Regions from separate parts of the Serratia sp. L9 genome, predicted to be linked through region 3. Evidence: predicted binding sites of a transcription regulator. Region 3 holds the regulator's gene; each other region holds the start of a gene.
The links. Region 3 encodes PhoB, which activates phosphate uptake and scavenging genes when phosphate is short. Its sites were predicted from a motif close to CTGTCATAAAACTGNCNNAT; they were not measured.
Positions count from the first base shown of each region.

Region 1: a site for PhoB is predicted at 1,504-1,523, ahead of pstS (phosphate ABC transporter substrate-binding protein PstS). Genes of this name have one in related genera too.
Region 2: a site for PhoB is predicted at 1,186-1,205, ahead of ACQ86O_RS06085 (MIP/aquaporin family protein). Genes of this name have one in related genera too.

Region 1 is NZ_CP192591.1:1,144,560-1,147,842, reverse strand. Features, by position in the region: gene glmS (glutamine--fructose-6-phosphate transaminase (isomerizing)) at 1-1,220, shown strand, start outside; gene pstS (phosphate ABC transporter substrate-binding protein PstS) at 1,633-2,673, shown strand; gene pstC (phosphate ABC transporter permease PstC) at 2,766-3,283, shown strand, end outside.
Region 2 is NZ_CP192591.1:1,293,474-1,296,756, reverse strand. Features, by position in the region: gene ACQ86O_RS06100 (1,4-dihydroxy-2-naphthoate polyprenyltransferase) at 1-13, shown strand, start outside; gene rraA (ribonuclease E activity regulator RraA) at 119-604, shown strand; gene zapB (septal ring assembly protein ZapB) at 659-898, opposite strand; gene ACQ86O_RS06085 (MIP/aquaporin family protein) at 1,438-2,283, shown strand; gene glpK (glycerol kinase GlpK) at 2,345-3,283, shown strand, end outside.
Region 3 is NZ_CP192591.1:5,526,841-5,530,123, forward strand. Features, by position in the region: gene phoR (phosphate regulon sensor histidine kinase PhoR) at 9-1,325, opposite strand; gene phoB (phosphate response regulator transcription factor PhoB) at 1,350-2,039, opposite strand; partial or broken gene sbcD (exonuclease subunit SbcD) at 2,221-3,283, shown strand, end outside.

The sequences.
Region 1 (3,283 bases), 1.3 Mb from region 3:
TTATCTTCCTGGAAGAAGGCGATGTGGTAGAAGTTACTCGCCGTTCTGTCAGCATTTTTGACAAGCAGGGTAATGCGATTGACCGCCCAGAAATTGAATCTCAGGTGCAATACGACGCTGGTGACAAGGGCGCATACCGTCACTACATGCAGAAAGAGATTTTCGAGCAGCCAATGGCGCTGAAAAACACTCTGGAAGGGCGTTTCAGCCATGGTCAGATTAACCTGACCGAGCTGGGCCCGCGTGCAGACGACATTCTGGCAAAAGTTCAGCACGTACAAATCATCGCCTGCGGGACTTCGTACCACTCAGGAATGGTTGCGCGTTACTGGTTCGAATCTCTGGCCGGTGTACCTTGTGATGTTGAGATCGCCTCTGAATTCCGTTACCGCAAATCTGCGGTGCGCCCAGGCAGCCTGATCATCACCTTGTCTCAGTCCGGCGAAACCGCCGATACGCTGGCGGCGCTGCGCCTGTCCAAAGAACTGGGTTATCTGGGTTCATTAGCCGTATGTAACGTGGCGGGTTCTTCGCTGGTGCGTGAATCGGACCTGGCGCTGATGACCAAAGCCGGTACCGAAATTGGTGTGGCATCCACCAAAGCCTTTACTACTCAGCTTGCCGTGTTGTTGATGCTGGTGGCTCGTCTTGGCCGTCTGAAAGGGATGGCGGAGAGCGTTGAGCATGACATCGTGCATGGCTTGCAGGCGTTACCTGCACGTATCGAGCAGATGCTGTCGCTGGATAAGAGCATTGAAGCGCTGGCGGAAGGTTTCTCTGACAAGCACCATGCGCTGTTCCTTGGCCGTGGCGATCAGTACCCAATTGCCATGGAAGGGGCGCTGAAGCTCAAAGAGATTTCCTATATTCATGCGGAAGCTTATGCTGCCGGTGAGCTCAAGCATGGCCCGTTGGCATTGATCGATGCGGATATGCCGGTGATTGTGGTTGCGCCAAACAACGAACTGTTGGAAAAACTGAAGTCCAACATCGAAGAAGTGCGTGCGCGTGGCGGCCAGCTGTATGTGTTTGCCGATCAGGATGCCGGTTTCACCAGCAGCGAAGGTATGACTATCATTCCATTGCCACACGTTGAAGAGATTGTTGCACCTATCTTCTACACCGTGCCGTTGCAACTGTTGTCTTACTACGTGGCGCTGATCAAAGGCACCGACGTGGATCAGCCACGCAACCTGGCGAAGTCTGTTACCGTAGAATAACTGCGTTAAGGTTTCTCCCCTCAGTCCAGATTGGGGGAGAAACATCATCAGAATCTGATCTCCACTTCCAACCCAACCGAGTAGGCTTGATCGCTACGGGGGCTACTTGGCTTTCTGTCCGAGGCGAAGCGTCTGGAAGGTGTTAACTACCTGCTATGGCTCCAATCTTGGTATTGTCTGTTGTCTTCCATCCAAACACCATATCTGCCTCTGAACCTCAATAGCGGGTGTTTTGGCGATCGTATCGGCTATTAGGCCAGGCTTCGCAGGGGAGAATTCGCCGCTGTCATATAAATGTCATATTTCGTACATTTTATTGTCACCAAACTGTCCTATTTTCCCTCCTGCAACAATACTTACTCTGATGAAAACGACTCAAAGTCGATTTTTAAATATCCCATTAGGAGGGATTATGAAACTGATGCGTACCACCGTCGCCAGTATTGTGGCAGCGACTTTCTCCCTGGCCTCTGTGTCTGCGTTCGCTGCTGCTAGCCTGACCGGTGCAGGTGCGACATTCCCCGCTCCGGTTTATGCCAAGTGGGCAGATTCTTATCAGAAAGAAACCGGCAACAAAGTTAACTACCAGGGGATCGGTTCTTCTGGTGGTGTGAAGCAGATTATTGCCAACACCGTTGACTTTGGTGCTTCCGACGCCCCGTTGTCTGATGACAAACTGGCTGCTGACGGCCTGTTCCAGTTCCCTACCGTGATTGGTGGCGTGGTGCTGGCCGTGAACATTCCGGGCATCAAATCCGGCGAACTGACTCTGGATGGTCAAACCCTGGGTGACATCTACCTGGGTAATATCAAAAAATGGAATGACCCGGCGATCGTTAAACTGAACCCTGGCGTTAAGCTGCCGGATCAGAATATCGCTGTGGTACGCCGTGCTGACGGTTCAGGTACCTCTTTCGTCTTCACCAGCTATCTGTCCAAAGCCAACGCGCAGTGGAAAGAGAAAATTGGTGCGGGCTCTACCGTTAACTGGCCAACCGGCCTGGGCGGCAAAGGCAACGACGGCATCGCCGCCTTCGTCCAGCGCCTGCCTGGTTCAATCGGCTACGTGGAATACGCTTACGCCAAGCAGAACAATCTGGCCTACACTAAACTTGTATCTGCCGATGGCAAACCGGTGAGTCCAACAGAAGAGAGCTTCAGCGCCGCCGCTAAAGGTGCGGACTGGAGCAAAACCTTCGCTCAGGATCTGACCAACCAGAAAGGCGACAACGTTTGGCCAATCAGTTCTACCACCTTCATCCTGTTACACAAAGAGCAGAAGAAGCCTGAGCAGGGCGCAGAAGTGCTGAAGTTCTTTGACTGGGCTTACAAGACCGGTGCCAAGCAAGCCAGCGAACTGGATTATGCCCCGTTGCCTGCTGAAGTGGTTGAGCAAATCCGTGCTGCCTGGAAGACCAATATCAAAGACAGCTCCGGTAACGCACTGTTCTAAGAGAACGCAGGGGGTGCGAAATATCGCGCCTCAGCCTGATGTGTCAGGGCTCAGTTCGCTGAGCCCTCCAAGCTTTAACAGAAGAGTAATCTATGGCTGAGTACAAGCCGACCATTAAAGCACCGGGTAAAAACGGTGACATCATCTTCAGCGCGCTGGTAAAACTGGCGGCGCTGATTACCTTATTATTGCTGGGCGGTATTATTGTTTCGCTGATTATTGCCTCCTGGCCAAGCATGCAGAAGTTCGGGTTCGCTTTCCTGTGGACTAAAGAATGGGATGCGCCTGCGGAACAATTTGGTGCCCTGGTCCCGATCTACGGCACGGTAGTGACCTCACTGATTGCGCTGATCATTGCTGTTCCGGTCAGTTTTGGCATCGCGCTGTTCCTGACTGAACTGGCTCCCAACTGGCTCAAACGCCCGCTGGGCATTGCCATCGAACTGTTGGCTGCGATCCCAAGTATCGTTTACGGCATGTGGGGCCTGTTCGTGTTTGCCCCGTTGTTCGCTCAATATTTCCAGACCCCGCTGGGGGATGTGATGTCCGGTATCCCGATTGTTGGTGAGCTGTTCTCTGGCCCGGCTTTTGGTATCGGCATTCTGGCCGC
Region 2 (3,283 bases), 1.5 Mb from region 3:
CGTACTCAGCTAACCATTGCATCAGTGGCCGGGAAGCCTCCCGACGCTGATGATTTTGCCAACAGGGCGAATAAAGGGATATACTGGTTATTCCAGCGGCAAACAGACGTAAAATCCTATGAAATACGATACTTCCGAACTTTGCGATATCTATCAGGAAGAGGTCAACGTAGTTGAGCCTCTGTTCTCCAATTTTGGCGGGCGTACTTCATTTGGCGGGCAAATCACGACGGTGAAATGCTTTGAGGATAACGGCCTGTTGTTTGAACTGCTCGAAGAAAACGGCCGTGGCCGCGTGTTATTGATTGATGGCGGCGGTTCCGTACGCCGTGCACTGATCAACGCAGAACTGGCTCGCCTGGCAACTCAGAACGAGTGGGAAGGCATTGTGGTTTACGGTGCAGTGCGCCAGGTGGACGATCTGGAAGAACTGGACATCGGCATTCAGGCGATGGCCGCCATTCCGGTGGGCGCAACCAGTGAGGGTGTGGGTGAGAGCGATATTCGCGTCAATTTTGGCGGTGTCACTTTCTTCTCTGGCGATCACCTGTATGCCGACAACACCGGCATCATCCTTTCCGAAGATCCGCTCGACATCGAGTAACTGCAGAATATGACAAAGGGCGCCTAGGCGCCCTTTTCGATCTTGGCTTACGGATCAGACTTCTTCCATTTTGCCCAGCAATGCCCGCAGGCGGTCTTGCCACACGTGCTGCTCTTCTTTCAACTGTTGGTTTTCACGCACCAGTGATTCGTGATTGCCAGCTGCACTCTGAACTTCCTGAGACAGGGAATTATTCTTCTCTTTAAGCTCTTCAATTTCCATCTGTAACAGAGTGATGGTATCGATCGCCTGCTGAACTTTTGCTTCCAGTTTTTCAAATACTTCAAATGACATTCTTCAGTCCCCTCATGGTAGCAAGGCGTACATCTATAAGTAGCGCCGCAACTTTGGTTGCGGCGGCTGCGAATATGCTCGCGCCAAGTGACAGGAAAACGCGCCTGTCTTGATAAAACGCTCCTACAATAAAAACGATTGTAAGTAGCCTGCCTCTCAGTGTCTAGCAACATACCGGCCCAAAGCGCAGTCTGTTGCAAATTTCCTGCTGCTACTATCAGCCAAAACTGAAAATCCCTGATGGACAGCTCAGTTTTTGTTAATAAAAGGAAACCAGAATACTGGTCAGATCACAGTTTTATGATGCAGAAAGAACACAGAACGACGCGAAATCGCTCAATTTTATGACGAAGGACACACATTTTGATTTCGCTATTTCTCGTTTATGTTCGTTAACGATAAATTCACATCACGCCTTCAATCGATAAGAAGGCGAAATGAAAGAAACTGTAATCCTGGGCCAAACGCGCAACATGCGCCTGGCCTGCATACCCGAGAGGGTATGAATCTATAACCGTCGTCTGCAGGACAAAAATTTTATGAGCCAAACCATCAGTCCGACCTTGAAAGGCCAGTGCATCGCAGAATTCCTCGGCACCGGTCTGTTGATCTTCTTTGGCGTAGGTTGTGTTGCAGCGCTGAAACTGGCAGGGGCCAGCTTCGGTCAGTGGGAAATCAGTGTCATCTGGGGTCTGGGCGTCGCCATGGCCATCTATCTGACAGCCGCCATCTCTGGCGCGCATCTGAACCCGGCAGTCACGCTTGCCCTGTGGTTGTTTGCCTGCTTTGATGGACGCAAAGTATTCCCTTATATCGTTGCGCAGATTGCCGGCGCCTTCTGCGCAGCAGCGCTGGTCTACGGACTCTATTACAACCTGTTCTTTGATTTTGAAGCTGCCCACCAGATGGTGCGTGGCAGCAACGAAAGCCTGGAACTGGCTGGTATTTTCTCCACCTATCCAAACGCGCATATCTCCGTCGGCCAGGCCTTTCTGGTTGAGACCGTAATCACCGCTATCCTGATGTGCCTGATCCTGGCGCTGACCGATGATGGCAACGGTATCCCACGTGGCCCATTGGCGCCGCTGTTGATCGGCATTCTGATTGCCGTCATCGGTGCCTCTATGGGGCCATTGACCGGTTTTGCGCTGAACCCGGCACGTGACTTCGGCCCGAAACTGTTCGCCTACCTGGCAGGTTGGGGCGAGGTTGCCTTCACCGGAGCTCGCGATATACCTTACTTCCTGGTTCCTATCTTCGGCCCTATCCTCGGTGCCGGTCTGGGTGCCTTTGGCTATCGCGCGCTGATTGGCCGCCACCTGCCTTGTGACGTTTGCGCTGAGGAAGAACAACCCACCGCCAAAGCAGAACAGCATAACGTGTGATTGGCACAGTTTTAACGGTTAACAACAGCAGGATTAAACTTATGACAACCGAAAAAAATATATTGTTGCTCTCGATCAGGGAACCACCAGTTCGCGTGCCGTAGTCCTCGATCATGACGCCAATATTGTTGCGGTTTCGCAACGTGAGTTCACGCAAATCTACCCGAAAGCCGGCTGGGTAGAACATGACCCGATGGAAATCTGGGCATCGCAGAGCTCTACGCTGGTGGAGGTGCTGGCCAAGGCCGATATCAATTCCGATCAGATAGCCGGTATCGGCATTACCAACCAGCGTGAAACCACCATTGTCTGGGAAAAAGAGACCGGTAAACCGATTTATAACGCTATCGTCTGGCAATGCCGCCGCACTGCCGATATCTGTGAAAAACTCAAACGTGATGGCCTGGAAGAATATATCCGTCACAACACCGGCCTGGTGGTTGACCCTTATTTTTCGGGCACCAAAGTCAAATGGATCCTCGATCACGTTGAAGGTTCCCGCGAACGCGCCAAGCGTGGCGAACTGCTGTTCGGTACCGTAGATACCTGGCTGGTGTGGAAAATGACCCAAGGGCGGGTACATGTGACCGATTACACTAACGCCTCTCGTACCATGATGTTCAACATCCACCAGTTGGATTGGGATGAGCGCATGCTGGAAGCTCTGGATATTCCACGCGCCATGCTGCCAGAAGTGCGTCCATCTTCAGAAGTGTATGGCCAGACCAACATCGGGGGTAAAGGCGGTACGCGTATTCCTATCGCCGGGATCGCCGGTGACCAGCAAGCGGCGCTGTATGGCCAACTCTGTGTCCAACCGGGCATGGCAAAAAACACCTACGGTACTGGCTGCTTCCTCTTGATGAACACCGGTAAAGAAGCGGTGCGTTCCAGCCATGGCCTGCTGACCACCATCGCCTGCGGTCCACGCGGTGAAGTGAACTACGCGCTGGAAGGTGCCGTGTTTATTGGCGGTGCGTCTATCCAGTGGCTGCGAGAT
Region 3 (3,283 bases):
TCTACCTGTTAATTTTTCACCGCATTCTCTGATAAAGCAGCGGGAACAATCAACCGGTTAGGCAAGGTAAAGATAAAACGGGTACCGATACCAGGTTCGCTCAGGATTTCCAACCGCGAATCATGATGGCTAAGCGCATGCTTGACGATGGCCAATCCCAGCCCGCTGCCGCCGGTCTGGCGCGAACGGGCTTTATCCACACGGTAGAAACGTTCGGTAAGGCGCGGAATATGCTCGGCGGCGATCCCCGGTCCGTTATCACTCACCTGGAACTGCGCCCCCTGCGGCGTCTGCTGCCAGCTCACCTCAATGTGGGTACCTTTTGGCGTGTGGTTGACCGCGTTATACACCAGGTTGGACACTGCACTGCGCAGTTGATCCTCGTTACCAAACACCTTCAGGTTTTCATTTACCCGGAAGCTGATCTCATGGCAGCCGTTGCTGAGCGATTGCGCCTCCGGCTGCAACACCCGCAGCATCAGCGGAATATCGACCTTCTCGTTCATATCTATATTCGGCGCGGCTTCAATACGCGACAGCGTCAGTAACTGTTTTACCAACCCATCCATACGTTTGGTCTGTTCCTGCATGGTGCCCAGCGCTTTACCGCGTAACGAACCGTCCAACTCCTGGTCGCTCATCATCTCCAGATAACCCTGCAATACGGTTAACGGTGTGCGCAGCTCATGGCTGACGTTGGCAAAGAAGTTGCGCCTGGCCCCTTCCAACTGGCGCATCTGGGTGACGTCACGGGCCACCATCAGCAGTTGCCCTTCGGAGTAGGGCATAATGCGGAACTCCACAAAGTGTTCATTATTCAGTTGCAGCGTTAACGGCCGGCTGAACTCTTGCTGTTGCAGATATTGGCTGAACTCCGGGTAACGCAGCAGGTTGAGAATGTGTTGGCCGTTATCTTCCGGCCAGCGGAAACCCAGCAGATGCTGCGCCAAACCGTTACACCAGAAAATATTGCCCTCAATGGTGGTCATCACCACCGCATCCGGCAGGGATTCGGCACCGCTGCGAAAGCGCTTGATCAGCAGCGCCAATTCGCGGCGGCGGCGGCGGTTACGCTGCTGCATCTGATACAGACCGTAGAACAGAGGCTCCCAGCTCCAACGCCCAGGCGGCGGCGTCATGCTGCGATCCACCCACAGCCAGTGGGAAAGTTTGAGTTGGTTATAAAAATTCCAGGCCAGTGCAGCCAGCACCGAAATCAACAGCAACCAGGGTAGATAACCGAAAATCAGCCCCAGCAATAAGGCGGGCAAGCAAAAAAGGGCCAGCTCCAGCGCCAGCCTCTTCAAGGATAAACGTTCTAGCACGGTAACTTCTCCAGCGCAGTGCAATCAGTAGCGCGTTGAGAACCGATAGCCGGTACCGCGAACGGTTTGAACCATTTTGTCATGACCAGTGGTCTCCAGCGCCTTACGCAGCCGGCGTATATGCACATCAACAGTGCGGTCTTCCACATAAACGTTCGTGCCCCAAACATGATTAAGCAACTGCTCACGGCTGTAAACACGCTCAGGATGGGTCATAAAGAAGTGCAACAGTTTGAACTCGGTCGGCCCCATCTCCAGCGCCTGTTCATTAACCATTACCCGATGCGAGGAAGGATCCAGGCTTAGCCCCTGCATTTCAATCACTTCTTCCACCGCCATCGGCGAAATACGGCGCATCACGGCCTTGATACGAGCCACCAGTTCCTTGGGTGAGAAAGGTTTGGTGATATAATCATCCGCCCCGACTTCCAGGCCACGTACCCGATCTTCTTCTTCACCGCGAGCGGTCAGCATCATCACCGGGATATCCCGGGTCATCGCCTCACGCTTCATATGCTTGATAAACTGGATCCCGGTACCGCCAGGTAACATCCAGTCCAGTAACACCAAATCAGGGAACGGCTCAGACAGGCGCGTTACGGCACTGTCATAATCCTCGGCTTCCAACGGTTGGTAACCATTCTGCTCCAACACAAAGCACACCATCTCACGGATCGGCGCTTCGTCTTCCACCACCAGTATGCGTCTTGCCATCGTCAATCCTGCCAATGTGTAAGCTATCTGCGGTCGCCATTATGCGTCAGTTTTGTGACACTTTTATGAAAAAAGTCCCCCTAAGCATAGCGATAATTTCAGTCGCCAAAGAAAAATCATCATGCTTAGGTTAGGATAAGGCCTGTTTACGCCCTTATTACCCTGTTAGCCAGGAAGACCTATGCGCCTGATCCATACCTCTGACTGGCATTTGGGCCAGTACTTTTTCACTAAAAGCCGCGCCGCCGAACATCAGGCCTTTTTACGCTGGCTGACTGAGCAGGTGGAACAGCATCAGGTGGACGCGCTGATTGTCGCAGGCGATCTGTTTGATACCGGTTCGCCACCCAGCTATGCCCGCGAGCTGTACAACCGTTTTATCGTGGAACTGCAACGCACCGGCTGCCAATTGGTGGTGCTGGGTGGCAACCACGACTCCGTGGCTACGCTGAATGAATCGCGTGAGCTGCTTTCATGCCTGAATACTACCGTGATTGCCAACGCGCAAACCGAGCTTGAGCAGCAAATTCTGGTGTTGAACCAGCGTGATGGCCAGCCGGGTGCCGTACTTTGCGCCATCCCCTTCCTGCGTCCACGGGACTTACTTACCAGCCGCGCCGGGGATTCCGGCAGTCAGAAACAGCAGGCATTGCAAGAAGCCATCGCCGGGCATTATCACCGTCTGTATCAGGCGGCCTGTGAACACCGCGATTCGCTGGGCCTGCCACTGCCCATTGTGGCGACCGGGCATCTGACCACCGTGGGCGTGACCACTTCCGACTCGGTGCGCGATATTTATATCGGCACGCTGGATGCTTTCCCGGCACAGGCCTTCCCCCTGCCGACTACATCGCATTAGGCCATATTCATCGCGCACAGAACGTCGCCAAGTCTGAACATATCCGCTACAGCGGTTCCCCAATCCCGCTGAGTTTTGATGAACTGGGCAAGGCGAAGAGCGTGTTTATGGTCGACTTTTCCGCCGGTGCCTTGCAGCAGATCACTGCGCTGGAGATCCCCACTTTCCAACCGATGCAGTTGATCAAAGGCGACTTGCAGCAAATCGAGGCCCAACTGCGGCAGTTTGCCGATTATCAGGGAGAATTGCCGGTTTGGCTGGATATCGAAGTGGCCACCCAGGATTACCTCAGCGATATTCAACGCCGGATCCAACAGTTGGCGGAAGATCTGCCGGTTGACGTGGTGCTGTTACGGCGCAGTAAAGAGCAGCGCCAACAGACCAT